One region of the Shewanella pealeana ATCC 700345 genome, then DNA from elsewhere that is predicted to be linked to it. Evidence: predicted binding sites of a transcription regulator. Region 1 holds the regulator's gene; each other region holds the start of a gene.
The links. Region 1 encodes LexA, which represses DNA repair genes until DNA is damaged. Its sites were predicted from a motif close to TACTGTATNNNNATACAGTA; they were not measured.
Positions count from the first base shown of each region.

Region 2: a site for LexA is predicted at 2,551-2,570, ahead of SPEA_RS10115 (YebG family protein). Genes of this name have one in related genera too.
Region 3: a site for LexA is predicted at 2,497-2,516, ahead of SPEA_RS11520 (LexA family protein). Genes of this name have one in related genera too.

Region 1 is NC_009901.1:4,850,125-4,860,141, reverse strand. Features, by position in the region: gene coxB (cytochrome c oxidase subunit II) at 1-1,031, opposite strand, end outside; gene SPEA_RS20985 (cell division inhibitor SulA) at 1,509-2,057, opposite strand; gene lexA (transcriptional repressor LexA) at 2,054-2,674, opposite strand; gene plsB (glycerol-3-phosphate 1-O-acyltransferase PlsB) at 3,083-5,506, shown strand; gene mtr (tryptophan permease) at 5,506-6,762, shown strand; gene SPEA_RS20965 (AraC family transcriptional regulator) at 6,800-7,828, opposite strand; gene SPEA_RS20960 (MFS transporter) at 7,966-8,313, shown strand; gene SPEA_RS20955 (HlyD family secretion protein) at 8,306-9,529, shown strand; gene SPEA_RS20950 (GGDEF domain-containing protein) at 9,613-10,017, opposite strand, start outside.
Region 2 is NC_009901.1:2,341,381-2,351,397, forward strand. Features, by position in the region: gene SPEA_RS10100 (PqiB family protein) at 1-1,159, opposite strand, end outside; gene SPEA_RS10105 (paraquat-inducible protein A) at 1,137-1,778, opposite strand; gene SPEA_RS10110 (paraquat-inducible protein A) at 1,768-2,397, opposite strand; gene SPEA_RS10115 (YebG family protein) at 2,582-2,872, shown strand; gene msrC (free L-methionine (R)-S-oxide reductase MsrC) at 2,957-3,415, shown strand; gene proQ (RNA chaperone ProQ) at 3,703-4,341, shown strand; gene prc (carboxy terminal-processing peptidase) at 4,375-6,420, shown strand; gene pepN (aminopeptidase N) at 6,493-9,054, shown strand; gene SPEA_RS10140 (DUF2835 domain-containing protein) at 9,142-9,372, shown strand; gene SPEA_RS10145 (DUF1302 domain-containing protein) at 9,690-10,017, shown strand, end outside.
Region 3 is NC_009901.1:2,663,273-2,673,289, forward strand. Features, by position in the region: gene SPEA_RS11510 (efflux transporter outer membrane subunit) at 1-652, shown strand, start outside; gene SPEA_RS11515 (Y-family DNA polymerase) at 819-2,072, opposite strand; gene SPEA_RS11520 (LexA family protein) at 2,075-2,482, opposite strand; gene SPEA_RS11525 (GGDEF domain-containing protein) at 2,758-4,062, shown strand; gene SPEA_RS11530 (AraC family transcriptional regulator) at 4,181-5,059, shown strand; gene SPEA_RS11535 (nuclear transport factor 2 family protein) at 5,234-6,100, shown strand; gene SPEA_RS11540 (protein-ADP-ribose hydrolase) at 6,302-7,216, shown strand; gene SPEA_RS11545 (SIR2 family NAD-dependent protein deacylase) at 7,204-8,073, shown strand; gene SPEA_RS11555 (VOC family protein) at 9,031-9,414, shown strand.

The DNA of each region.
Region 1 (10,017 bases):
ATTTCTGTGGCCGTTAGCTGTTTTGCAAACGCTTGCATTGCGGTGCCGGGTTTACCGTTTACAACAATATCTACATGGCTGGCTACCGCTCCTTTAATTATCGGGCTGCCAATAAGGGATGGGAATACACCTGGAAGGCCTGCCCCGTTAGGTTGGTGACAAGCTGCACACCTTGCTAGGTAGACTTGCTCACCTTGAGCCATTAACTCTTCCATGGTCAAGGTTTGCGATAAAGCAGTCTTAGCTGCCGCTTCAGCATTTTGCGCGTGTTGTTGCTGAGTGATTAGCCAGGCATCGAAATCCTCTTCCGATAGTGCTTCCACTACAATCGGCATAAAGCCGTGGTCTTTACCGCAGAGCTCTGCGCATTGACCTCGGTATGTGCCGGGCTTGTCGATGCGGGTCCACGCCTCATTAATAAATCCCGGATTGGCATCTTTTTTCACAGCAAAAGCGGGCACCCACCAGGAGTGGATAACATCTTCTGAGGTCATTAAGAAACGTACCTTGCGATTGATAGGTAAAACCAAGGGCTTATCTACCTCTAACAGGTAGTTTTCGCCTTTGGTTGCATCGCCATCTATCTGTTCACGCGGTGTCGATAATAGGCTGAAGAACTCAATGTCTTGATCGAAATAACTGTAATGCCATTTCCACTGTGAGCCAGTGATCTTGACCGTTAGGTCGGCATTACTGGGGTCTTCCATGGCAATCAATGTTTTGGTTGCGGGAATGGCCATAAGTATCAAGATGATAAAAGGTACAATAGTCCACAGGATCTCGACTTTAGTACTTTCATGAAAGTTGGCGGCAACTGCGCCTTTTGATTTGCGGTGGTTGATCATGGCATAAATCATTACGCCAAATACTAAGATGCCAATAGCGCAGCAGATGTAGAGAATAATCATGTGCAGGTTATAAACCCTGTTACTGATATCCGTCACACCCTCTGTCATATTGAGTGGCATTTCTGATGCAACAAGCACGGGCGTAAATAGCAACGCCAGTACACTATACAACAATTGCTTCACTAGACTTCTCCTCTGTCAGCAAGACAAAGAAGAGTCACACAGTAAGTCTCTGCTCTATGTAAACTCTTCAGTTCCCAAAAAAGCAACGATGACTTCAAAGTGCGCGAGTGGTTTTGTCAAACTTGTCGTTATTACGACAGCGACTATTGTATTCCAGTATTCAATACTGGTTTGTGTAACCACGTAGGCACTTACGGCTGAAATATATCAGGCCGATTTCAGCCTTTGTTTCTTGATCAGGATCTAAAGTTCAGAAACAAAGACCGACGACTAAATCGTTCGGATATAACAAAATATCGTTGTTATCACTTCCTACACTACTTGGTGTTTAAATATTGATCAAGATCACTTTTTGATTCATTTGCTTATTATGAAAATAAATTTTTGGCAATAAAAAAGCTCTCGATTGAGAGCTTTAGCAAAACCAAGAGTCTTTAGCTGAAACTTGGTCGTTAGAAAGAGGGTTAACTGAGTGTATTAATGAATGGCGCCAAATAATGACGCTTGTACAAAACTACAATCCTGAGCGCTTACTGAACTATCGAGTAAATGGCTATTGTTAACTTCAGTAGAGTTTGCATCGGCGCTTTCAATGGCATTTTCGATAATCATGCCTACAGCGCGTGCGCTTTTAGCAACAATCTGTAAGCGTCGGCTATCGCGAGCATCTAACGAATTAGTCCAGGTGATTACTGCGCTTGAGGTGCCACTGGTCAATGCTTTTTCCATTGCCCAAAGTGTTTCAACCTCGTCTTTAGCGTGGACCAGTAAAATCCGGTCCATTCTAACGCCTGCCGCCGCTAACATCTGTTTATAACCAATATTAGGAGGGCTTATCAGTACAATCCAGCGGCCTTGTTGGCTTAGCTGTGAAAGTTGAGCACTAATCTGAGTGAGCTCATCGCGGCCTTGAGTCTTCGTCACCATGCTAGTGATCTCATTGCCCGAGTTTGCACTCATGCTCGTAGACGGTCTGTCTTGCCAAAGCCCCGGGTGACGTGGGCTAACTCCTAATAGTTTGTTCATTGCCAGTCTCCATTGCGGATCACACCAACGGCTAAACCTTCAATACTTAAGCTTTGGTTTGCTAGATCCACCTCAATTGGTGAGTAGTCTTCGTTTTCTGCATGTAAGAAAACTTTGTTGCCTTTCTTCTCGAAACGCTTAACGGTGACATCGTCTTCGACGCGAGCGACAACGATTTGACCATTACGAGCCTGTTCTATTTTATGTACTGCTAACAGATCACCTTCGAGAATACCGATATTCTTCATACTGTCACCACGGACTCTCAGTAGAAAATCAGCCGATGGGCGGAACATAGCTGGGTCGACTTTATAATGCTGCTCAACATGCTCTTGGGCTAAGATTGGTTCACCTGCGGCAACTTGGCCGATGAGTGGTAAGCCTAAATCTGGCTCTTCAGTACTTTCTTGGGTTAACTTAATGCCACGAGACGTGCCCGGCATAATTTCGATACAGCCTTTCTTGGCTAATGCTTTTAGATGCTCTTCGGCAGCATTGGCAGACTTAAACCCTAAACGCCTTGCGATCTCGGCGCGGGTTGGTGGCATACCAGTATCTGCAATATTGCGTTTAATTAGCTCTAAAATTTCTGCTTGGCGTGGTGTAAGTGGTCTCATTATTAACCCTGTCTTTCTATACAGTACCTGTTAGTATATACAGTAATTTAGTGAGTGCAAGTAATAACCAGTTATAACTTTTTTTCGCTGTGTGGGATCCGGTTTCAAATGAAATAAATCCAGCGAGATGAAACTCGTTGCAAAGGGTTTAAATCTGCGATTCATCGGTAATCTTGTCTTATCTAATACCAACGGCTTATTAAGGTGGGTGACTGAAAGTGATAATGAATTTGAAATGAACACGATTTAATCATTGTGTATTGGCTTAAGTTATTAAATTTTAAGCTAAGTCATTGTTCTATAAATGTACAAACCGGATTCGGTACGGTAAGAAGAGAATTGCGCAAACTATTTCAATATCTGCTATTCTAGCGCCTTATTAGAAGCGACTAACATTGCAAATAAATCATGTCCAAACAAGACTCTCTTTGGTTCAAATCTTTACGCTGGTTACAGCGTCAATTAGTTCACACTGTCGTTGTGCCTCACGACCCATTCGACGATCTCAACTTAGATCCGAGTAAACCACTCGCTTATGTCATGAAGACTGAATCTGTCAGTGACATCGCTGCGCTTAGCGAAATGACGGCGAAACTTGGTTTACCAAGCCCTTACGAGGAGCTGGAGGTCAATGGGGTTAAGGCACCACGAGTGGTCTGCCTAGAAGGGAGTAAGCCTCTCTTCGGCCAGCGAGAAGGTGGTGAGCAGTACATAGATTGCTTCAAGAGACTCCTTAGCGTACATAAACAAAATCGCGAATTAGACATTCAATTGGTGCCGGTGAGCCTTTATTGGGGTCGTACCCCTGGTAAAGAAGACGACACTATGCGCGCAGCGGTACTCGAGCGCCAAAACCCAACTTGGTTACGCAAGTGCCTCATGATCTTGTTCTTGGGTCGACATAATTTCGTGCAGTTTTCTAATGCCGTTTCACTGCGTTATATGGCTGATGAGCACGGCACTGATAAGCGTATTGCACAGAAGCTTGCTCGTGTCGCAAGAGTGCACTTTCAGCGCCAACGTAAAGTGATGACTGGGCCTCAGCTGCCTAAGCGTCAGGCACTGTTCCACGCTTTACTTAAATCAGATTCGATTACCAAGGCGATTAAAGAGGAAGCGGCAAGCAAGAAGATCACCGAGGCCGAAGCTCGCGCTAAAGCGATGGAGTACCTTGATGAAGTGGCTGCAGATTACTCCGATAGCCTAGTGCGTATCGCAGAGCGTTTTCTAACGTGGTTGTGGAACAAGCTTTATAAAGGCATCAACATTAAAGGTGCCGAGCAGGTAAGACAGCTGCACCACGACGGACATGAGATTGTCTATGTGCCGTGTCATCGTAGTCATATGGACTACCTGCTACTGTCTTATATTCTTTATTATCAAGGTATGGTACCGCCGCATATCGCAGCGGGTATTAACCTTAATTTCTGGCCTGCGGGTCCTGCGTTCCGCCGTGGTGGTGCTTTCTTTATTCGTCGTAGTTTTGGTGGCAACAAGCTTTACACTGCCGTGTTCCGTGAATATTTAGATCAGCTATTTACCAAAGGCTATTCTGTAGAGTACTTCACAGAAGGTGGCCGTTCGCGTACAGGTCGTCTGCTGGCGCCGAAAACGGGAATGCTCGCTATGACCCTAAACAGTGTGCTGCGTGGTGTTGAACGCCCAGTGACGCTAGTGCCAGTGTATTTAGGCTATGACCATGTAATGGAAGTGGCGACTTACCATAAAGAGTTGAGCGGAAAGAAGAAAAAGAAAGAGTCAGTTTGGCAGGTATTTGGCGCCATTCGTAAGCTAGGCAACTTTGGCCAAGGTTACGTTAACTTCGGTGAGCCGATCACCTTGCATAACTTCTTGAACGAGCAGGCTCCTAGCTGGCGTGAAGATATAGCTAAAGACCCAGACCAAAAGCCTAGCTGGTTAACGCCTGTGGTGAACACATTGGCTAATCGTGTGATGACTAACATCAACGATGCGGCGGCGGTGAGCTCTGTGACCTTAACTAGTATGGTGTTACTCGCTTCTGAGCAAAATGCGCTTGAGCGTTCTCAACTAGAGAAGCAGTTAGACTTGTATCTAACCATATTAAAAGAGCAGCCATATACCGAGTATACGTCTGTGCCAGAAGGTACGGGGCATGACTTGGTTTCTCAAGGTTTAGAGCTTAAAAAGTTGCAGATTGAAAGCGATCCCCTAGGCGATATCATTTCGATTGATCAAAGCATCGCGATCACCATGACTTACTATCGTAATAACATCATCCACCTTATGGTGTTGCCATCTTTGATTGCGGCATGTTTGCTGCGTAAAGAAAATTGCAGCCGTGAAGATGTTATCTGTGTTGTGAATGACTTCTATCCATTGCTTGAAGCCGAATTGTTTATGGGTATTGATGACCCTGCTCAATACGCAAGCCAGATCCTCGACATCTTTGTTGCTCAAGGTCTTGTGGTTGAAGCAGAGCACTTCGAAGTTGTGGAGAGCAAGATTAATCAATTGCTACTGCTTTCTGGCACTATCAGTGAAACCATGCAGCGTTACGCTATCTTGTTTAACTTGCTTGAAGTTAAGCCAAATATGGAGCGTTCAGAGCTTGAAAAAGACAGTCATCGCTTGGCACAAAGATTAGGCGCACTTCACGGTATTACTGCACCAGAGTTTTATGACAAGAAGCTATACGCTACGCTGAGTGTCAAATTAAAAGAGCTAGGTTACCTAGCTGATAATCAAGGGTGCAGCGATATCAAACGTATTAAAGAGAGAGCGAATCTACTGTTACGCTCGTCCGTAAGGCAAACGATTGTAGATAGTGTGCATGCGGAGCAGAATACTTAATGGCAAATCATATGAATGCAGCCAAGAACAAGGTTGCAGGTAAGTCGCTGTTAGGTGGGGCCATGATTATTGCGGGCACAGCTGTCGGCGCAGGCATGTTTTCTCTGCCTGTTGTAGGCGCTGGAATGTGGTTCGGTTACTCGCTATTGATGATGGCTGTTGTGTGGCTTTGTATGTTGGTGTCGGGCCTAATGCTGCTTGAAACTAACCTGCACTTCGAGCCTGGAGCGAGCTTCGACACCTTAACCAAAGCCACTCTAGGCCAGTTCTGGCGTATCGTAAATGGCCTATCGATTGCGTTTGTTCTGTATATTTTGACCTATGCCTATATCAGTGGTGGTGGTTCAATCGTAAATCATAGCCTTGAAGGCTTCGGGATTAACCTGCCTCAAAGCGTTGCCGGATTGGTATTCGCTGGTGTGCTAGCAACTATCGTCATAATCAGTACTAAGGCGGTCGATAGAATTACCACTGTGATGCTGGGTGGTATGATTATTACCTTCTTCCTCGCTGTGGGTAATCTGTTACTCGACGTCGAGTCGGTGAAGCTGTTGAGCCCTGATGGTGAAAACAAGTATCTGCCTTATATGCTAGCGGCGCTGCCTTTTGGTCTAGTGAGCTTTGGCTATCATGGCAATGTGCCCAGCCTAGTTAAATATTACGGTAAAGATCACCGCACCATTATCAAGGCGATAGTGATTGGTACTGGTATCGCATTGGTTATCTATGTCTGCTGGCTTGTTGCAACCATGGGTAATATCTCTAGAACTGGTTTTATTGGTATCATAGAGCAGGGCGGCAATATGGGCGTGCTAGTGAACGCTCTGTCAGGCGTGATAACCAGTGATTGGTTAACGACTATGCTTACTCTGTTTGCTAACCTCGCCGTAGCCTCATCTTTCTTGGGAGTGACTTTAGGTCTATTTGATTATCTGGCGGATCTATTTGGATTTGATGAGTCGCGCTCGGGTCGACTAAAGACTGCAGCGGTGACCTTCTTACCTCCAACATTACTTGGCCTATTATTTCCAAATGGCTTCCTCATAGCTATTGGTTTTGCGGCGCTGGCAGCCACTATCTGGGCAGCAATTGTTCCGGCAATGATGGCTTATAAGGTCAGGGCTATGTATCCAGATAGTACCAGCTATAAAGTACCTGGTGGCAACGCGGTGATCGCCATAGTGATCCTGTTTGGTGTGATTACTGCTGCATGTCACTTATTGGCAATGGCGGATATGCTGCCGCTATACGGTTAGTCGTTAGCTGCGGGCCAATCAAAAACTAAAGCCTCTTTTAAAGAGGCTTTTTGCTATTTAGATTTAGCTTATGCAAATATTGAGTCGGTGTTTGACGACGAAACCGGGTGAATGAGCGACTAAAGCTATGTGAATTGGCATAGCCTAAACGTGTCGCAATCTCAGCCACATTCATCCCCTCCAACATATATTTAATTGCCTGATTACACAGAATATAGCCTGATAGATAGGTAAAGGTGAACCCGAGTTTCTGCAGTCGCCGCTGCAGCTGTTGGCGAGAGATCCCAAACAGCGCAGCCACCGAATCTACGCTGGGTAAACCGTAATAGCGTGAGTAATTCACCATCTCATACAAAACTTTTGGCTGATCTGTTGGTTGCGGCATATTCAGATACTTTTCTAGTTGAGACAGCGGAATCGATGCGGTCAGGGGCTCTGGGATGTAACTGTAATCGTCGGTGGACATAAGCAGGCTGTCGATACCGAGCCACAGCTCAGTTTGTGGCGCATTCCAGGACACTGGGCAATCGAAGAGTTCTTCTGTTTGCTTCTGTTGAACGGGTGGACCGCTGAGTCTGACTTTACGTAGGCTGTAGCTATCGCCAACGTAGTTTTTAATAGCGTTAAATAGGGTAAAAGCCACTCTTAGGGAATCATGAGAACGTGGCTTTCCCTTTACAAAATCATTGCAGTAGCACCACTTTAAGATTTTTCCCGACTGTTGAGCGTAATAGCTAGCGCCAGATTGAAAGCTGCAGATCCCATGATTGATCCGCCTAAATGACATTGCTAGATCGGGGGCACTTAAGAACCAATTCCCAGGGATTTCAAGCCCATCTAGAGTCAGGTAACTCTGGATCTTGACCATAAAATCAGTTTCGCCAGTTATCCGCTCAATCTGTTCAAACCACTTTGACACCTCTGTAAAAGGGATCAGCGTCATCCTATCTTGGAGTACCAGCTTAGGAATGCCTAGGTCATCAGAAGTCACGCCATAATGCGCCTCTACTCCCTCTAATACCGGAGAGATATAGCAAGAGCGAATAAAAGCGGTGTTGAGCAGCATAGTGAATATCCTAACCTTAAAGTGACCTAATTGAATCATAAAGGCGTGATAATTGATACATAAGTGTATTTCATCTTGTGGCGATGAAAAGAAAAGGCAAACTACGCAGCCAAAACACTTTTCTGAGGTTTTTCTCTATGAGTTTGTTCAGTATGCCATTCGTTGATTCAGGGGTTGATACCGCTCTGCATGGCGTAGCTGCGGTGGTAATGGTGCTAACAGTGGCTGCGGCTGCATATGGTTTTTGGAAAGTTCATGAGATGCCGATTAATAAGGCCCACAAGGATCAGCATCATCAGATAGGGCTGATTACCGCGCTCACCTGGATCGGCTTTATTTGGCATTGGGTATGGGTCATTGCGGTTATAGTTGCCTTCGTCGATGGCGAGAAGGCGCTGCGGCAAATACGAGATGTATGGCGCGAGAAAGAGCCGCAAGCGATAGTGAATGAGCCGGCTGTAAAAGAGGAGCAAACCAATGCTTGAAGGCTTAGCAGTATGGGCACTATTTATCTACCTTCTGCGTCTCGTAGGTATGCCTTGGAATGCCTACAGTAAAGCATTTGCTTACCTTGGCGGTACTGGCTGGTTGATGTTTGTCTGGGTGGGTTTACTTAACTATACCCCGATGGATCTGTCGGGTGGCTCTTTGGTGCAATCACCTCACATTCAGTTGCGTCCGGCAAACTCGCAGATCCGAGGTAAGGTAGAGAATATCTATGTGAAGCCTAACCAGAAGGTCGAGGCTGGGCAGCTGATCTATGACTTAGATGCCGAGCCCTATCAAATCGCACTGAATAAGGCGTTGGTGGCGCAGGAAACTGCGAAGGTAAACCTGTCATTGTCTAGAGAAGATGTAAAGCTAGCGCTTAAGCAGCATGAAGTGGCGATAGCCGACGTCAGTATCACCAAGAATCAGCTAAATGCAGCGTCTAAAGACCTCGCTTGGAAGCAGAAGACATTGGCACGTTTTGTTGAGCAGAATCGTGTCGTGCCGGACACTATCACTAAGAGCCAATTAGATGAGCAGCAAACGGCGGTCGATCTGGCTAATGCACAGGTGCAGACCTACTCAACTCAAATTGAGAAGGCGCAGATGGCCGAGCATACGGCGCTGCTGAATATTGAAAAGTCTCGCTTGGCGGTAGAGAGTCGCCAGTCAGATCTCAATAGCGAACATGAAAATGTCGCTCAAGCGCAATGGAACATAGACAACACCAAGATCTATGCGCCAACCGATGGTTACGTGACAAACTTTATCATGCGTGAAGGCCAGTATGTTGGCGTGGCGCCACGTATGCAGATGTACACTAATGAAAAGTACGTGTTGATGCGGGTGAACCATCAGGCTATTCGTAACGTCAAGGTCGGTCAGTTGGCTGAGTTCGCCTCTGCTGTCTATCCCGGCAAAGTATTTAGCGCTGAAGTCGAGGGTATAGTCGAGGCGACAGGAGAGTCACAGGGGCGTTTAGTCGCCTTAGATGACAATGTGAGGCAGACTACCGGGCAGAACCTCAATAATAAGCATCACTTTGTCAGACTTAAACTGACCGAAAGCGGTGATTACGACATTCCTGTCGGCTCAGTTGGACTCGCATGGATCTCTGGCACTAAGCCGATAGAGTTCTTAGCGTTCTTAGATGTGATCCGCGGAATTGTCATCCGAATGAAGTCGCAAATCTACTACTTCTACTCTATTTAGTTATATTTATCCCCCAAGCCATAAGGCTTGGGGGTTTTATTATCAGCCCTAAGTCACCGACTTCTGCAGAAGGCTAGTACTTGCTAGGCAAATACTTGATTACGACCATTGTTTTTTGCCTTGTAGAGGGCCTTGTCGGCACGTTTAAGTGTGTTTTCAAACGAGGTTTCTCCGTGCTGTTCGGCCACCCCGATCGAGATAGTAATATTTACCACAGGGTTTGTTTTGTGGCCCTCATCTCTATTTAATTTGCTCTGATTTTTTCGCCGCTGATTTCGCAGCACGATATTGTATTGACTGATTTTACGTCGGATCTCTTCCAATAGAGGCAATACAGCTTCTATGTTTTTATTGGTGAACACTATGGTGAACTCCTCTCCGCCATAGCGAAATACCTTGCCGCCCCCTTCTACCTTACTGAGTTTCTTTGCTACTAATTGCAACACTTGATCACCAACATCATGGCCATAGGTATCGTTAAACTTTTT
Region 2 (10,017 bases), 2.5 Mb from region 1:
GTAATAGTTTGTTAAGATTTTTAGGCTCAGGAGCCTGGGTCAGTAATGTATATTCCTGCTTAGCGGCACCATTACCTGGTATAAAGTTAATCACGCTACCAGTGATTAAACGCTCTGGGTGCTTGATCCCTGAAAGTGAAATATCGGCACCCTCGAGCCAGAAATCGGCGGTTTCGGTGAGTAGCTCTTGATAAACCCCATCGATTTTCGCTGCTAATGTAATACCGTCTTCAGAGAGAGTCTTTTGGATTACCTGTCCAATCTTGATCCCTCTATAGACAATAGGAGCGTTTTGAGAAACCGCTTCATTACCGCTCGCTTTGAGGGTAAACATAACTCCGCCTAAAGCGTCATCTTGATTATCATAAAGAGTGAACTCGTGTTTATTTTTCGCAGACTCTGAATCATCATCTGAGCTGAAACTTATCCCGCCAGCAAGAATGGATGCAAGGCTCTCACTGCTGACTTTTATGCCTGAAAGAGACGCATCGATACTGATCCCAGATACATTCCAAAATTGAGAGTTAACTTTTACGAGCTGAGCATATTGCTGCTGAATAAAGGCTGTTACTAAAATCTGATCAGAACTTTCAAGATGGTAGCCTACTATCTGCCCAACTGGGATTTGTCGATAAAATACCGGAGAGCCTACATCTAATGAGCCTAACTTCTTTGTCGTGATGTGAACAATTAGTCCTTCGACACCGGGAGTGATGACTGGAGCAGTCGTTTCGGCTTCAAAAAAAGAGCTTGAGTCACCTTCACCGGGTAAGATACTAATATAATTACCAGAGAACAGGGTATCTAATCCTTCAACACCAGTGATGGTGGCTTTAGGTTTAACTAACCAAAACTTAGTACCCTCATTAACAAATGGCGCAGCGCGGTAGTCCATGATGACACTGACGTCTACGCCTTTTAGGTCTTTATCGATACTCATATCGACGACTTTACCTACAGTAAGTCCCTGATATTTTACCAGTGTCTTACCTATGTCCATTCCAGTTGCGCTAGGGAAATGAATCGTTACCTCAACGCCTGATTCTCGTATGCTTTTCACACCGAGCCAAGCGCCTAATGCAAGCGCGATAATGGGGAGTAACCAAATCGGTGAAAATAGTTTTTTCTTTACGATTTTAGGCGTTTGTACTTGAGTCATCTTTGGCTTCCAATCTATCCCAGAGTAAACGGGTATCTATGACTTTTGCAGCTAACTGCGTGAGTAAAATAACTAAGGCGAATGCTGTGGCAGCAGGGGCTGGTTTGGCGTCTAATAACTGGCCCATATTAACGACAGCAACGGTTAGTGAGATAACGAAAAGGTCAAGCATTGACCAGCGTCCTATCCATTCAATAATATGAAAGCCTGTCATAAGCTTCTTTTTAGAGATAGGTAATTTAAAACTAATGGCCGATAAATAAATTGTTAACCCCACAATCTTAAGGATGGGGACTAAAATACTGGCAACAAACAGAATAATCGCGATGGGGATCATGTCAGTTTTGACTAGGTGGGCGATGCCAGAAAAGATAGTATCTTGAGTGACTCTTCCCTGGTTTGTTAGTGTCGAAATTGGATAAACGTTGGCGGGTATCAGCAAAATCATTGCAGTAATTAGCAAAGCCCAGCTCTTTTGTACGCTTGAGTAGTCTCTGACGGTTAGAGGCGCATTACAGCGACTACAAAGAGTCGATTTTGCACAGGTGACTTTATGGCATGTTGTGCAAGATGTGAGACCGATATCTTGGCCTAACGTCGCGGGCTGATTATCGTTCATCTAGAAAGCTCCACATGTGTTCTAAGTCATACTCACGCATTAAAAATAGCGTCATTATAAATAGCATAGTAAAGCAGAAGGTGCCGAAACCAAAAGAGACAGTGGCAAAGTCGGCTAAGTTAAATGCAGCGACTAAGAAGCTAATAACAAAAATTTCTAGCATGGTGAGCTGAGTTAGTATGCCCTGGATCTTTAGAGAATGCTTTAGAGCAACTCTTAAGGAAGGAGAGTTAAGTCCGTACTTTATGATTAAAATTTGCATCAAAATAGATACGAGTAACATGCCGGGTGCTATGACAGCAGAGGTTAACACTGCAATACCCACTAACCAATAGCCTTGATGATAGACGGCTAAGGCCCCCTCTGTAACAGTAGTGGTTCTTATGCTGCCTAAGAACTCAAGTTCTAGTACGGGGAATAAATTCGCTGGAGCAAAAAAGATAATGGCTGTTAAACACAAGGCTAACATGCCGTTTATTGAGCAGTATGGCGTATCATATAGAGCGGTATGACATCGTGGGCAAATGGCACGTACGCCTGTAGGCAGCGCGCGTTTCCTAATGACTAAGTCACAAGAGCCACACAAAGTAATACTGTTATCTACCGCGTCCTTTCCCATTCGTTTCAATATCCAAGTTCACAAAAGTATGCGTTAATCAGACGTAAAAGCTAATTTTTCACGTATGCGATTGAAAATACAGAGCCAATAAGTAAATAAGTTTATCAGATAAAAGAGAAAACTTGCATAAGAAGTTGAATGTATGAGACTCTCCACTGTATATAAAAACAGTGTGGGGTTGGATATGGCCGTTATAACTCAATTTGTTGTCGTTAGAGAAGGGGTTGAAAAGATGACTTTTACATCGAAAAAGGAGGCTGATGCCTACGATAAGATGCTAGATATCGCTGACAACCTAATTCCATTCTTAAGTAAAAGTGACTTGGATTTAGAAGAGAAAGATATAGAAAAGCTGGGCTTCTTTCTTGCTCAAAATAAAGATGACCTGCAAGTATTGCTTAAAGGTGGCTCTCTTGAAAAAAAGGTTACCCCAAAAAAAGCGGTCAAAAAGCCTGATAGCAAAGAACCCAAATAATATTGCGTGTTAAAATTGAATGGTTTGTTGTTAAAATGCTGCGATTAGATTCTTATCTGTAGATAAAACTGTTAGGGAATATTAATGGTAAATGCTTTTTATGATACTTTGAATCGTCAGGTGCTGGCCTTACTGGATGGCGAAGATGATACGATAGCAGCATTAGCAAACTTTTCAGCACTCTTAAATGACAACCTTACCGATCTCAATTGGGTGGGGTTTTATTTATTGAAAAATGATGAATTGGTTCTCGGCCCTTTTCAAGGAAAGGTTGCTTGCTCAAGGATCCCTATCGGTAAAGGCGTTTGTGGAACTGCGGTAGCAACTAACTCGACTCAGCGAGTCGATGATGTTCATCAATTTGCGGGTCATATCGCTTGTGATAGTGCGAGTAATTCTGAGTTAGTTGTGCCATTACGTCAAAACGGAACTGTTATCGGTGTACTGGATATTGATAGCCCATCGTTATCCAGATTCAGTGAAATTGATCAACAAGGCGTCGAAACTTTGGTAAAAAGTCTCGAAATTTGCCTAATTGGTTAATCTACGACCAATTATTGCTAATTGTAGGTCGCAATCATTTGAAGCCTCTCTATAATAAGCGGTTTGAGTAATGAAAAAAGCAGACACATCTATTTCGACTTATGAATACATGGAGTTTGTGATTTGTAGTTGCTAAGGTAGGTTTGGTTTTAGGGGCTAAAAACAGATGTTAACAATTTTTCATTTGTGGTTTGTGCCTAGATCAGACAAATATAAACGACACTTAAGTTGATTCGAGCGATTGAGCTCGTCGGCGGTGTCCCTTTTTTAAAACTGTGGAAGTAAAGATGGAATCAACAGAAAAGTTGACCGATACCAACGCTATTCTTGCGTATTTGTATGAAACATTTCCTTTGTGCTTTATAGCTGAAGGCGAAACTAAGCCATTAAAAATTGGATTGTTTCAAGATTTAGCGGAAAGGTTAGCTGATGATTCTAAAGTCAGTAAAACTCAGCTCAGAATCGCGTTAAGAAGATACACCAGTAGCTGGCGTTACCTTAAATGCGTTAAAGCTGGCGCACAGCGTATCGATTTAGATGGCAATGCTTGTGGTGAGCTAGAACAAGAGCACATCGACCACGCGGCAGCTACACTAAAAGAAAGCCAAGACAAAGCAAAGGCTAAGAGAGTGGCGCAGGCTAAGAGTGCGAACCCTGCAGCTAAAACGGCAAAGAAGCCTGTTAAGAAGCCAGTTGCTAAGCGTCCAAAACCAGCTCAAAGCAGCAAACCTGCAAAAGAGCCTGTTGTGGCAGAAAATTTAACGCCTGCGGTTTTAACTGAATTGAAACCAAACCAGCGTGTTAATGTCAAATTAGGTAAAGCACCAGTTGCTGGTGTGATTTTGGACATCAAAAAAGAAGATGTTCAAGTTCAGTTAGACTCTGGTTTAACCATCAAAGTTAGAGCTGAACACATACTGCTGTAATGGCTTAAGAGCACCTAAAGGAGTGACTTGTTGATGCGAAAACTTTCTCTGGCTGTATCCATTGCCGGTATTTTTGTCGGATTCTCGGCGTGGGCTGTTAGCCCAACTATTCAATTCAGCGAGTTACCCGCTCTAAAGCAGGAACCGCAGCATAAAGTAGCCAGTAAACGTGTTACTGGACTATTTACCCGTTCTCATTATCATCGCTTCGACATGGATGATGCATTTTCACAGCAAGTATTTGAACGTTATCTAAAGCAGTTGGATTACCGTAAGAATGTTTTGCTGCAATCTGATATCGATAGCTTTAAACCTTACTCGACTCAATTTGACAACATGTTGAAAAGTGGCGACTTAAGCGAAGCATATGCGATGTTTGAATTAGTACAAAAGCGACGTTACGAACGATTTGCTTACGCATTATCACTGCTTGATGAAGAGATGGCATTTGATGTTCCTGGCGATAAATATGAGTTCGACCGCGAGAATGCGGATTGGCCAAAGACTGAAGCTGATCTAAACGAACTCTGGCGCCAACGCGTTAAGTACGATGCCCTGAATCTTTCTTTAACCGGAAAGAATTGGGATGAAATCGTGACTATCCTCGAGAAGCGTTATAACAACTCGATTAAGCGTCTAAGTCAGACACACAGTGAAGATGTGTTCCAAGGGGTGATGAACGCCTTTGCTCGCACTGTGGAGCCTCATACTAGTTATCTTTCACCACGCAATGCCGAACGTTTCCAGATGGAAATGAACCTAAGCCTTGAAGGCATTGGCGCAGTGCTTCAAGTTGATGATGACTATACCGTGATCAAGAGTCTCGTTGCTGGCGGTCCAGCAGCCACGAGTGAGAAGTTGTCACCAGAAGATAGAATTGTAGGTGTAGGCCAAGATGGCGGTGAAATTGTCGACGTTATTGGTTGGCGATTGGACGATGTCGTTGAGCTGATCAAAGGCCCTAAAGGCAGTAAAGTTATTCTAGAAATTTTGCCTAAGAAAGGTGGTACAAGCGCGAAGACTTTCGAGCTGACCATTGTTCGAGACAAGATCCGTCTAGAAGATCGTGCTGCAACATCTAAAGTGATTGAGCCGACAGATGGACCTTATGCTAATCGAAAAGTCGGTGTTATTCAGATCCCAGGTTTTTACATGGATCTGTCTAAAGATGTTTCTAAAGAGTTGGCTGAATTAAAAGAAGCGAAAGTTGAAGGCATTATCATTGACCTTCGTGGTAACGGTGGTGGCGCCTTAACGGAAGCGACATTATTAACCGGTTTGTTTATTGAACAAGGTCCTGTGGTACAAATTCGTGATGCTAATGGTCGAGTTTCTCAAAACCGTGATAATGACGGTCGTGTCACTTATGATGGCCCACTGACTGTGATGGTCGATAGATACAGTGCATCTGCTTCAGAGATTTTTGCTGCCGCACTACAAGATTATGACCGAGCGCTGATTGTGGGTGAATCGACCTTTGGTAAAGGTACTGTTCAGCAGCACAAGAGCTTAGGCCGCATCTACGATATGTACGAAAAACCTATTGGTCATGTGCAGTATACGATTGCTAAGTTCTACCGTATTAATGGTGGCAGTACTCAGCTTAAAGGTGTGACACCTGATATTCCGTTCCCAAGTGCATTAGAGCCTGGTGAATACGGTGAAGCTGAAGAAGATAATGCGTTACCTTGGGATAAAGTTCCTGTTGCGCAGTACGGTACGCTAAGCGAAATTTATCCTCAGCTGATTGCCAGCTTAGATAGTAAGCATCAAGATAGAATTAAAACTGATGTTGAATTTGGCTATATTTTCCAAGATATAGCTGAGTTTAAAGAAAATCATGATGATAAAACGGTCTCATTAGTCAAGACTGAACGCTTAGCCGAGCGTGAAGACAATGAGAAAAAACAATTAGACCGTGCTAACGAAAGGCTTGTAAAAGAAGGCCAAGAAAAAGTTAAATCATTAGATGATATTCCTGATGACGTCGAAGTTGCAGATGCATTCTTAGATGAAACCGCATACATTACTTTGGATTTAGCGGATATTGAAAAATTAGCTAAAAATCAAAACAAGTAATATAAAGTTAATAAGAAAACGCGCTTAATGCGCGTTTTTTTTAATCCAAAATTAATAAGAAGAGGTTTATTCATGTCCCAGCCACAAGCCAAATTCCTCAAAGATTACCAAAAACCTAAGTTTCAAATTTCTCATATCGACTTAGATTTCACTCTTGCAGAAAAGCTGACACAAGTTGTCGCTACCAGTAAAGTTATTCGTCAAGGTAACCATAATGACTCGCTTGTATTGGTTGGCGATGAACTAACCTTGCTTAGCGTTAAAATTAATGGTGCTGCGGCCGAATATAATCAATTAGCAGGTGAACTGGTAATTGAGACTAGCCTGGACGATTTTGAACTACAGATCGTTACTCAGCTTGATCCTGAAGCAAACTCTAGTCTTGAAGGCTTATATATGTCTGATGGAGCCTACTGTACTCAGTGCGAGGCAGAAGGGTTTAGACGGATCACTTATTTCTTAGATAGGCCCGATGTATTAGCTGTTTATACCGTGCGTATAGAAGCAGATAAGCAAGCATTCCCGTACCTGTTAAGTAATGGCAATTTAATAGAAAGCGGTGAATTAGACACTGGTCTGCACTTTGCCAAGTGGCACGATCCATTCCCTAAACCTGCTTACCTGTTCGCACTCGTTGCTGGTGATTTTGACTTACTAGAAGACAAGTTTACAACCTGTAGTAATAGACAAGTTAAGCTTCAGGTCTTTGTCGACAAAGGTAATTTGAGCAAGGCGCATCACGCTATGGCCTCGCTTAAGAAGTCGATGTCTTGGGATGAGAGCCGCTTTAACCTTGAGTATGATCTAGATATCTACATGATAGTTGCGGTCGATTTTTTCAATATGGGCGCGATGGAAAACAAGGGCCTAAATGTTTTCAATACTAAATTTGTTTTAGCCGATAAAGCCTCAGCAACCGATGATGACTACCATGGAATCGAGTCGGTTGTGGGTCATGAGTATTTCCATAACTGGACTGGTAATCGCGTAACCTGTCGTGACTGGTTCCAACTGAGTCTAAAAGAGGGTTTGACCGTCTTCAGAGATCAAGAGTTTAGCTCCGATCTAGGCTCGCGTGCTGTTAATCGTATTCATGCCATTAAGGTAATGAAAAACCAGCAGTTTGCTGAGGATTCTGGCCCGATGGCTCATCCGATCAGGCCTGAGTCTGTTATTGAAATGAATAACTTCTACACGGTCACAGTGTATAACAAAGGCGCCGAAGTTATTAGAATGATGCATACCTTGCTTGGAGAAGCGGCTTTCCAGCAAGGTATGAAGCTGTATTTCGAACGCCATGATGGCCAAGCAGTGACTTGCGATGATTTTGTTGCCGCGATGGAGGATGCTAGTAAGGTTGATTTAACCCAATTTAGACGTTGGTATAGCCAAGCTGGCACGCCTCAAGTTGATGTTGAAGAACACTATGACGAACAGGCTAATGTGTACCAGTTGACACTATCGCAAATGACACCGGCGACGCCAGACAAGACTGAGAAATTGCCATTACATATTCCTTTCGATGTCGAACTTGTAGATGTTGATGGCCAATCGATTTTTAATAAGGTACTAGATTTTACAGAAGCAAAACAAGTCTTCACTTTTGAAGGGCTTAAGCAAAAACCTATTGCTTCTTTGCTGCAAAATTTTTCCGCGCCAGTTAAATTAAACTTCAACTATTCTGTAGAGCAACTGGTGCATATTATGCGTTTTGCCAACAGTGAGGTCGCGAAGTGGGAAGCATCCGTTTCACTGTTTAGCCAATCAGTTTGGCAAAATATCGATAAATTACAAAGCAAGCAAGCTATGTATATAGACCCAAGGATCTTGGACGCTTTTAAGGGCGTGATTCTGTCTCAAGAGCTGGATAGAGCACTGATGGCTGAAATTTTGTCCTTAACTAGTGCTAATGCCTTGATTGAGCAAAAGTCATCGGTAGATCTGGATAATCTTGCTCTTGCTAGAGAGTTTGTCGTTCTTGAAATTGCTTCTGGCTGTGAAGATGAGCTATTGGCCATGGTACGTGAGTTGCAGAATGTTGATGAAGCATCTTCTCGTGCACTTAAGAATGTGTGTTTAAGCTTGTTGCTTAAAATAGAAAAAAGCTATGGCACTCTCGCTAAAGCTCAGTTTGAATCGGCACAAAATATGACGGATAGTTTAGGAGCTTTAACTGCACTAAACTGTGAGTCATCAGCAATTCGTGACGAGTTAATGGCTAAGTTTGAGAGCCAATGGGCTAAAACACCATTAGTGATGGATAAATGGCTAGTACTGCATGCTACGCTTAATAGCGGTGATTGTATTAATACCGTGTTATCACTGTTTCAACATGATGCATTTAGCTTTCATAATCCAAATAGAGTGCGTTCTCTTATCGGGGCTTTTGCTGCTGGAAACACATTTGAATTTCATCGTAATGATGGCGCTGGTTACTCTTTTCTAACCGATGCGATTATTAAATTGAATATACTTAACCCGCAAGTCGCAGCGCGCATTATTACGCCATTAATCCAGTTTAAGAAGTTCGATCTTCATAGGCAGGAACTGATGAAAAATGAGCTGCAACGTATTCTTGCAATTGAAGGTTTATCGAAAGACCTATATGAGAAAGTCACAAAAGCATTAGCTTAAAATGTAATAGAATATATTGGATCTCATTCTCACTCATCGTAATATATGAGCACAGAATTGAGGTCCATTATTTTATGAGAGTTAGTTTTGGTAGTATCCCATCAAATTTTTCAATTTCCGCTGAATATCAGTTATCAAGAGTTTCTTCCTTACTATCGTGGTGAGGTTAATAAAGTTGAAGTGGTCGATATCAAGGGGCGAACCCTCTGGATCAATGCACGTCATTTTAGGCCCTTCTTATCTAGCACAGGTATAAAAGCCTATTTTAATATGGTCGTCGATAGTCAAGGAAACCTGATCAGCCTTACCAAGGTTTAGAGTAATTACTTCAAACGGTCGATTGCTTTAAACGGCACGCCATCTTCCAAAGTCCGCTTTATAGGTCATTGTAATCAAATAACAAATGACCTATAGAGCCATAAGATCTAACTTTACCTAATACTGATTTAAATACAGCAGTAAAAACCATCAAGAATATGCCTCTTAAGTAACGAAATCTTTTGAAGATTTTCTAAATTTCATCCTTGCTCACTTCGTATAAATGCTGTAACAATGGTGTCACCTGTAAGTTAACAGAATGTTGGCTACTAATTCCTATAACAAAAGAATCCAGCAGGTTACGGAGAGAAGCTAAAATGAAAAAGGTAAAAAAAGGCTTTAATAAGTCGACGCTCGCTTTGGGGATAGTTGCGGCGCTCGGTTTTGGCATAACAAACCAAGCTAACGCAGTCTCATTCAATTGGGGTGAAGTGGAAGGAACATTTGACTCGACTTGGACTGCTGGTGCAAGTTGGCGTGTTGAAGGCAGAGATTGGGACAACCAAATTGGTAAGGTAAACCACCCTCGTTTCGATTGGTCTGGCTACTCGGCTTTTGGCGATACCAAGTACAGCTCAGCTGAGATCTGGGCACAACCTGGATCTTACTCGAGCAATGGTGACCTAAGTAACTTGCTGTACTCTC
Region 3 (10,017 bases), 2.2 Mb from region 1:
ATTTGCAGTGGGTATTCCATCACAGATGCTATCACAACGCCCTGATGTAAAGTCCGCTGAGCAAGCTCTTGTTGCAGCCAATGCCAATGTCGGTGTCGCTAAAACAGCATTCTTTCCTAAATTTACCATTAGCGGCAGCTATGGTTCTGAGTCTGAAAGCCTCAGTGACATATTTGATAGCCAGGGGCTGACTTGGTCGCTTTTAGGCGGGGTAACCGCTCCGATTTTCAATGCAGGTAAGATCTCAGCTCAATATGATATTGCTCAGGAAAATGCCAAACAGGCTATGCTCAGTTATAAAAGTACGGTGCTTGGGGCATACTTTGAAGTAAATGATGCGATGAACAGTTTCAGACGCTCTGAGCTCGCGATTGACGCTCAGCAGGAATTAGTCGTGGCATCAACTGAATATACCCGCTTAGCAACGTTAAGATACCGAAATGGTGTGTCGAGTTCGTTGGATCTGATGGATGCACAGCGAAGTCTGTTTAGCGCCGAACTGACTCTAAGTCAGGTGAAACGTGATCGATTATTGTCGATGATTACGCTTTATCGTGCGCTGGGTGGGGGAGTACTGACCCGTGATGAGATGAAGGCTGAACTTGAAAAACCGACTGGCAAGCAACAAGTTGAAGAAGTCACTAATCAATAAATAATAAAAATTTTTGAGCGATTAGTCCTCCAATTTCGGGAGGCTAGTCGCAGAGCTCTGCTAGGATACACTGCTCCTACAACTAAGCTCCTAACTCAGCTCCTACAATTCAGTTACTACAACTCCGCACTGCCCCCGAAAACATGCTAATTTTGCCACTGCTCGGTTAACACTTAATCAAGGGAATGTCTTTCCACCGCGTCGTATACTGTGGTGTGAGCATCTCTCTGCGCATGCCCCATTTCTGTGATATGCCTTGGGCGGCCAGAAACAGAGAGTCTGTGCCGTACTTTGCATTAATGCTATCTAGCACCAACATCTTGTTTGGGTTCCTGCACTTCTCGAATAGGTCGCCTTGTAAGTTGGCCTCGCTGCACAGGTTGATCAGGCCCACACCAATTTTGTAATAACGTATAGCGGGGTTGAATCTGACGATAGCGGCTCTTGTTGCTGCCTCAATCAGCTCACAGGTGTCATTTGTTGGATAATTAAAATGATGAACAAACTTAAATCCGCCGGGCTGCTCATCAAAAGGCGAGTTTGAGGCAAAAATCAGCATGCTTTTACATAGCGAACCTTGGGTTCTGGCCTTTGCTGCTGCGGTTGAAGCATGCTTGCTTAACGCCTGACACAAGGAGGTTGAGTCGGTGACTCTATTGCCTACGCTGCGGGTTGAAAATATCTGTTTCTTGTCTGCGCGGGCCTCATCCCAAGTTTTGCACACTTCACCATTTAACTCACGAATTGTACGTTCAAGCTCGATGCTAAATTGCTTACTAGCGATGCCGGTTTTCATTTGTGACAAAGCAAAAGCATTGTGGATATTCATCATCCCGAGTCGTTTAGCGATTCGATTGCCAACGCCCCATACATCGTTAGTTTTCATGGTCTTTAAAATCGAAATGCGCTGCTCATCACTGCTAATAGCGCATACACCGTTATATCCGGCGATTCTCTTGGCGGCATGATTGGCAACCTTAGCCAAAGTGAGCGTGGGGCCAATCCCAACACAGACCGGAAGCCGAGTTTCTTTCCACACGGCGCGCCTTATTTTCATCGCATGCTCAGTTAAACAAGGGATAGCGGGGTAACAGTGCTTAAATGATAGAAATGACTCATCGATGCTGTAGATATGCTGCTCCGGTGCAAAACGGCCAATTACCTCCATCATTGCTGCAGATAACGAGCCATAGAGCTCATAGTTTGAAGACAGCGCGATAACGCCTTTCTGCTCACACAGTTTCTGTGCTTCAAAGTAGGGACCAAACTTGTTAATTCCAGCCTCTTTGGCCAATCTGTTCGCCGCAACAATCATCCCGTCGTTGTTACTGAGCACTACGATAGGGCGGTTACGCCAGTCAGGCCTAAATACCTGCTCGGCGCTGCAATAAAATGAGTTTGCATCCACAAGTGCATACATGATTAATCGTTCTCTAAAATTGAGCTTCTACGATGACAGCGAATAGAACGTATAACCACGCCTTCAACACTAAAAGTATCGTGTTCAAGAATGGGCGTGCTCATGTGGGATTCGTTAGCGGATAGCAGTAATCGATTTACCTTATCGATAATCTTACAAACAAACGAGCCGTTGTAGTTGGCGACTATCACGTCTTGATTGCGAACCTCAACATGCCTATCGACAATTAAAATGTCACCATCAAAGATGCCAACACCTTGCATAGAGTCGCCATTGGCTTGGCCAATAAACGTTGAACTCGGATGTTCTATCAGTAACTCGTCAAGACTTAACGGCAGTTGCCGGTAATCGGTAGCGGGGGACTCAAAGCCTGTAATGCCAGCACTGGCTGCAATCGGGATAATGTTCATGCTAAAAAATAATTAACTGTATGTTTATACAGTATAGTGGTTTTATATCATTTTGCGCAATAAGGATGACAACTATCTGTGAGCAGTTTGCAGCATTCTCCTCTAATAACATGGTATTTAAAGACAGGTTTTCAATACTTACACTTTTATTTACAATAGCTTTTATCGCTTCAAATTTATGTAAGATTATTCTTAGTGAATAATGAGAAGTATTTGTTGATCAATGAGTTGTGGTTGTGACTCTAGTCTATTTCTATTGCTGGATGTTAAATGATATGACAAGAAGATGTGCGCTCAGCATTTGTTTATCTTTTATTGTTTCTATATGTATAGTTAATTTATTCTTGACTGTTAATAAAGGTAAGTTGAATAGTAAGTTTTTAACTAACATCCTTTTTATTAGTGATGCAATATACCGTTTTAATGTAAACAGCCTTAACAGTAAGTACATTTCTCTACCATCAAATGATTTAAAACAGGGGGTCATAGTAAAAAATTCTGAAGCTAAAAAAATTCGAGACCTATCTGAACATATAGATAATCTATTTGCTGTATTGAAAATCAATCCAATCATATCTAGCAACTTATGGACGGTCGCGAATGTATACCCAGAGTATGTCATTCCAAGGCCGTTTAGAGAGGAGTACATAAACCTTTTTGATAAGGATTTTGCTGAGGAAAACTACCTAGAACGTATTTTAAAATTAGAAAATATTGAAGAAACACTAGAAGGAAGTGGTTTAACTGTATTTGAAACAGTGAGAGTTTTCGGTCCTTATATAGAAGAGGGAACCAATGAAGAGTTATTTTCAATTTATTACCCACTATATTTAGAAGGCGTTGTTTTTTCTGTTTTAGTTATTGATGTAAAAAGTAATTTTTTAAATGATTTCATAGAAAATTTTAATGATGAAGAATTTACTTGGTTTGAAATGTCAGATAAAGACCGTCAAAACATCAGTACGATTATATACGAATCCTTAGCACTTAAGACCGAAGATAGAAAAGTGGGCCTAACAATAAAAACACCTACACTGTACAACTCTATTGCCATTTTAATATGTACGCTAATCATACACGGCTGTTTTTTAATTGCTGCATACATTAGAAAGTTTTATGTCGAAAGCAGCATAGATAGGTTATCAGGCTTCTATCGAAAAGATGGTTTTATGAGTAAAAAAATGTCTGTTAACTCTATGTGCCTAATTGATATCGATCACTTTAAGAAAATCAATGATACATATGGACACGTTGTTGGTGACATTGTGATTGCAGAAGTGGCTAATCGAATAAAAAACTCCATGCGCTCAACTGATCTCGCTATCCGCTGGGGTGGCGAAGAGTTTGTGGTTATTTTTAATGGTGAACTGTCTTTCGAGCAATTCAATAGCAAAGCCAATGGTTTATTGAGCACGATAAATAGTGAAACCATCAATGATATAGCCGTCACTATATCTATAGGTGCTATTTACTCCCAGTCTGAAATGAAATTGCAGGAAGCATTTCATCTTTCTGACGAAGCTCTTTATGAGTCGAAGAACTCTGGACGAAATAAAGTCACTATTCATCGTCATAGCTGAGTGATAGTGCATCTAATTATCACGTAGCATTCAACAATGCTAAGCTTAGCGAGCAATCCATTGCAATGTTTCAAGATAAGCAATTCAAACTAATCAAATTCGGTAGGACGTGCTGGCAATGCCCATCCCAAAAATCGGCTTTAACCATGAAAAATCCAATCAAGCCGAGTTTGAAATCATTGAGCTTGCTTCTCTACTTTCGAGACCTAGCCTAGATCACGAGCCTCAAATGCCCCATAGGGTGAGCTTTTTCATGTTCATCTGTATTGAAGCCGGGCAAGGTAGCCACATGGTGGATTTTGAGGAGTATCCATTCGAACCCGGCTCAATTATCTTTGTGCAGCGTGAACAAGTACACAGCTTTGATCTGTCATCGAAACCACAAGGTAAAATATTACTCTTCACTCAAGCCTTTTTAGACCGCCTGCATAGCAATATGCGCTTGCCAAATTATACGCCTACGCATCTTAACGCCTCCCATTCACCGCAGGCCCAGCTGAGCGAGCTTGATCGCAAGCGTACTCGCACATTAATCGCTGAAATGATTACCGAGCAGCAACAAGAGAACTGTGAGCCCTTAATCATCATGTATCTTTTCTCTGCACTCGCGTTGATTTTTCATCGCTTACGCCCAGAGTCCGTTCACGATAGGCTTACGGTGGAACAAAATGTTCGCTTAGCGCGATTTTTTGAACTGATGCAGCAAAACTTTTCGCGGGTGCGTGACGCCAACTGGTACGCACATCGACTCAACACCACCTATAAAACCCTTAACCAAGTATGTAAGTTGGCAACGGGTTTAACCGCAAAGCAGATGATTGACGCCTTTACAGTCGTTGAGATGAAAAGGCGCTTAGTGGTTAATAGTACAGCTTCACAACAGATGGCCTATGACTTCGGTTTCGAAGATGCCAGTAACTTTGTTAAATATTTTAAGAATCTCACCGGGCTAACGCCGACACAATTTCAGACCAAATACCGTAAACCTGTTCTATAGCGGTAACTGCTTAAACCCACATTGTCCCAAACCCACCAATTGTCATAATTTTCAGTCGGTTAGCGTTAAAGCTATCTGCAAGGTTCGATATTGACCATTTTCCGGCACAGTTCCACACTGCAAAAAAATCCCTTGTCTACTAACCTATAATTCATTCAGGCAAGGACGGAAGCAATGAATAAACTATCAAAAATGTTCACACAAACATTAACTGTAATTGGCGTAATGGGTCTCGTGGCCTGTTCTCATTTAACATCGGAGTCAGAGTCTATGAGCAATAAAGAGAAAGCGGTAGCCGTAATTGCAAGCATCGAAACAGGCGACCCAGCAGCAATCAACTACATTAATGCAGCGCAATATACGCAACATAATCTAGCCGTTGGTGATGGATTAGCGGGATTTGGAGAGGTGCTACAGGCCCTGCCAGAAGGCAGCGCGAAAGCCGGTGTTAAGCGAGCAATTCAAGACGATAATTACGTTGTGCTTCATACTGAATACAACTTTTTTGGACCTAAAGTCGGTTTTGATGTATTCCGCTTTGAAGATGGCAAAATTGTTGAGCACTGGGATAACTTACAAGTAATTGCACCAGTAAATCCAAGCGGACACACTCAGCTTGACGGCAGCACGGCCATTACCGACTTAGATAAGACGGCAGAGAACAAAGCTATAGTCGCAGACTTTGTTAATACCATCTTGATGAATGGCGACATGAGCCAGATAAACAAGTTCATCGACAACGAAGACAGCGCATACATACAACACAACCCAGGGATCGGCGATGGCTTAAGCGGTCTTGGTAAGGCACTCGAAGAGCTGGCTAATGCAGGGCTTACGATGAAGTATGACACAAATCATAAAATTCTCGGGGAGGGCAATTTTGTAGTCTCTATTAGTGAAGGTATCTTCGCCAATGAACATGTGGCCTTCTACGACTTATTCCGTCTCGAGAACGGTAAAATCGTTGAGCACTGGGACACTATCGAAACGATTCCAGCTCAATCGGAGTGGAAAAATACTAACGGTAAATTTGGTTTCTAACGTGCTCTAGAATGGCTATTTAGTGCGGTTATTTATACTGCTACTTAACATTAATACAGTTACTTAGCACAGCTATTTAGCACAGCCAATACTCATCGCGAGTACAACGCTAGTAAACATGCTAGCACCAAGTAAGCCGTTAGCTATCACATGGATAGTTAGCGGCCTTTTTATTCGTGTAAGCATCAGAGTGAAGTGACAATGACAGTGAAAGTGAAAGTGACCAGACTCAATATCCAAGATTATGCTCAGCAAATAGCACTCTATGAGCCATTTAAACCGGACTTAAGCTCCCCAAAAAGCAAGGCCCAATTAGTGAGCGAGCTACTTAACCAGCTCTCTGAGGTTTTGGTTTCACTCGGGATCACACATTTTCAAGATCACGACGCTCAAAGTCAGCGCATACTATTAGATAACGCCATGACGGTTTTGCCTGCAAATTATTTGTCAGCAGAGAGTACGGATGCACTGACTCAACTACTACAGATAGAAAGCGCCGAACGTGAGAGAACCGATGTAACAGACATAGCTGCAAAACCTTTTGTAATCATAGGCGATACTAAAATAATCCTATGGAAAGGAGACATAACCACACTCGCGGTTGACGCTATAGTGAATGCCGCCAATAACCAAATGCTTGGCTGTTTTCAACCTCAGCATAAGTGCATCGATAACGCTATTCATAATCGAGCTGGGGCGCAGTTAAGAGCCGATTGTGAGGTGATTATGGAGCTACAAGGCAATATTGAAGAGACTGGCATAGCAAAGATCACCCGAGCTTATAACTTGCCCTCTAAATTTGTGATCCATACCGTTGGGCCTATTGTACAAAATATGATTCAGCCGATACACGCAGGACAACTCGCGTCCAGCTATCGCAGTATTTTAACCCTAGCAAAGCAAACTGAGCGTATTCGCAGTCTAGCTTTCTGCTCTATATCAACCGGTATTTTTGGCTACCCGATTGAACAAGCCACACGAGTCGCACTCGATACCGTGACTCAGTGGTTAATGGAGAATCCAGATCAATTCGATACAATAGTCTTCAACGTATTTAGTGAGTACGACCACCATGTATACCAATCAGCACTGGAGGATTATGTATGTCAGCTTTGAATGCTAAAGCGCTCGATCAAAACACCTTAACCAGCATACCTGCGCTATTGAACCAGGCCGATGCGATTCTCATTGGAGCCGGCGCAGGCTTGAGTGCTGCAGCGGGAATTAATTACCTCGATCAGGATAAATTTGCACAAGTATTTCCTGGTTGGGTTAAAAAGGGCTTCACGGCCCAATATCAGCTGATGGGCTACCCACACTGGACTCAGTTAGAGCAATGGGGATATTACAAGGCACACCTTGAATATGTGTACTTTGGTCAAGATGACAATCAACTATATCGACAATTACGGCGCGCCGTAGCTGACAAAGACTACTTTGTGATGACATCAAATGTTGATGGTCTTTTCTACAAGAATGGCTTTGATAAAAACCGATTTTACTCACCTCAAGGGGACTATGGAAAAATCCAATGTACAACGCCATGTAGCGACCAAGTCTGGGATATTCGCCCCTTTTTAGACCAGATGGAAGCTTACTATGATGCCGATGAGCAAGTGTTAACAGATGAAATTGCGATTCCTCGCTGTCCAAATTGTGGCGGTGAGATGTTTATCCACGCTAGAATTGATGGCTCATTTATCGATTCGGTCCATGAGCCTGAAAGAATCAAGCTTATAGATTGGTTAAACCAGGTCGCAGATAAGCAACTTCTGTTGCTCGACTTGGGCTCAGGCTTTAATACTCCTACAGTCATTAGAATGCCAATGGAGCAAATTACAATGAGTCTGCCTAATGCAAATCTGATTAGAGTCAATCTAGATCATGCTGAAGTGCCTGCAAAACTTGCAACCAAAGCGATAGGAATAGAAGCCGATTTAAATGAGTTCATTGAAGTTCTCACAGCGAGTTAAGATAAATTGAGACTACATTTGATAGGTAATAAAACGGGTTAAACTTGTAGAGTAGGGAGCTTGGGGACTAATTAACTGGGCGCACAGTACTTGATTAAACCCTAATTGACTCAGCAATCGTTGACCATAGAGCGTCTGAACAATTTACTCAAACTCTCTAAGTACCCAAGCCCCCAAAATAAGCTCCCCAAACTCATCAATCCAGCCGAGCGACTCAGCTTTACGGTCTTATAGGTCAATGGCTTAAATCAGTTGAAACAGTTAAAATCTGGTCGAAACTGTACACAAATGTTATGTATAGCGGAGCATATTTACTCATACGTTATGGTAATCAGCAAGCGTCACTAAGATGAATGTTTTTATAGATAAATAAGGTGCATATAGAGCCAGCCAAAATAAAAGGTATAGCCCCCCAAAGTAGCCAACCATTCATTATCTCTGCGTATAAAATAACCATAGCGTTTATTATGATGACGGTAGATGTGCTCAGTATGGCGCTTTTGCTATGAGCAGAGAAACTACGAGCAGAATCAAAAAATAATTTATGAATACAATACCAAATAAAGCTCAGTGTGGTGCCATATGTCAAAAAGCCAAATAATCCGACGAGTAAAATGAAATTACTATCGATACCGCTAATAAAAATAGCAGTAAAAATAGTGATAATGAACGATGCGAACAAAGCTGATGTAAGTAGGTTGGCGTAGTCTTTCATTCTGTTTTTTAATTGACTAAAGTTAACGGCAGTTGATAAATTGATGAAAGTGTACTCTACGGTTCACATCTCGTCATGCACATTCGGCCATTAAGATCAACGTACTAGGGTTCAAGTGGCCCCTCGATTTATCTGAAGACTATTAACCTAAGGGTAGGTGTTAACTACTTCAATATTTCTTTAGACAAGAAACTCTATAAAAACTCCCCCATCAATTGGACGTAATTACACAGGAAAGTGTTATGCATAAAAGTAGATTAGCTGCATTGGTAATAGACAGCAAAGTTGATGATATTGAGGAAGCTAATATCTTTTGGGAGCAGGCACTAGGACTTGAATGCGTGCGTTCAAGTGAAGACTGGTCTTCAAGATATTCACACCTTAACGCACCCGATGATCAACCTCATATATTGATTCAAAAAACAACTCATGAGAGTCGAGTTCATCTTGATATCGAGACAGATGATATCACTGCTGAAGTGACGCGCTTGAAGGCTTTAGGTGCGAAAATTATAGAAAAGTTTGAGCGCTGGGTCGTGATGCAAGCACCGACAGGTCATCGATTTTGCGTAGTGAATCCTCAAAGAAAAGACTTTAACGATTCGGACAATGTTAATGTTTGGTAACAATTTAACTTGCAGCCTCTAAAATGAAGCCAATAACAATAAAAATGGCACCTGATACCTAAAGACTAACTCATGAAACCGAGCTCATGAAGGTTCATGAACTGAATAAATGGGTAAGGGCAGTAGTAAGGTGAGTTTTCACCTTAACGCTACCCCGTAGAGGGAAATGATTTACGTAAGCGCTTAATAACCTTGAACTAACTTCTGAATTAAACAAGGTCAAGGCTTTTAACAATAATAGCCTTGAGTGAAGTGAATTTAATAGAGCAGGGACTTAAAGAAAGGTTGAAATTAAGCCATTGTCAGATGTTGGTTTATATGCCTGTATGGCTAGTTAACCGTTTACTTAGTTTGGATGAGAAAGTTTGGTCGAAAAAATTCCATATGATGTCTCTAATGGCACAGTATGTTGAGCATTACCCCTAGGACAAGATAACCGGCACCAAATCCAACACAATAGCAACATTATGCAAGTCACATCGCATTTTAGCCCGCATGAAAAAGCTCTCTAGGTCAGCACTTGATAATCTTAAATCGTCGATGCTATGGTGGTTAATTGTTACCACTTTGTTGTGTCAGCTGTTATTTAACAGATTGACTTAG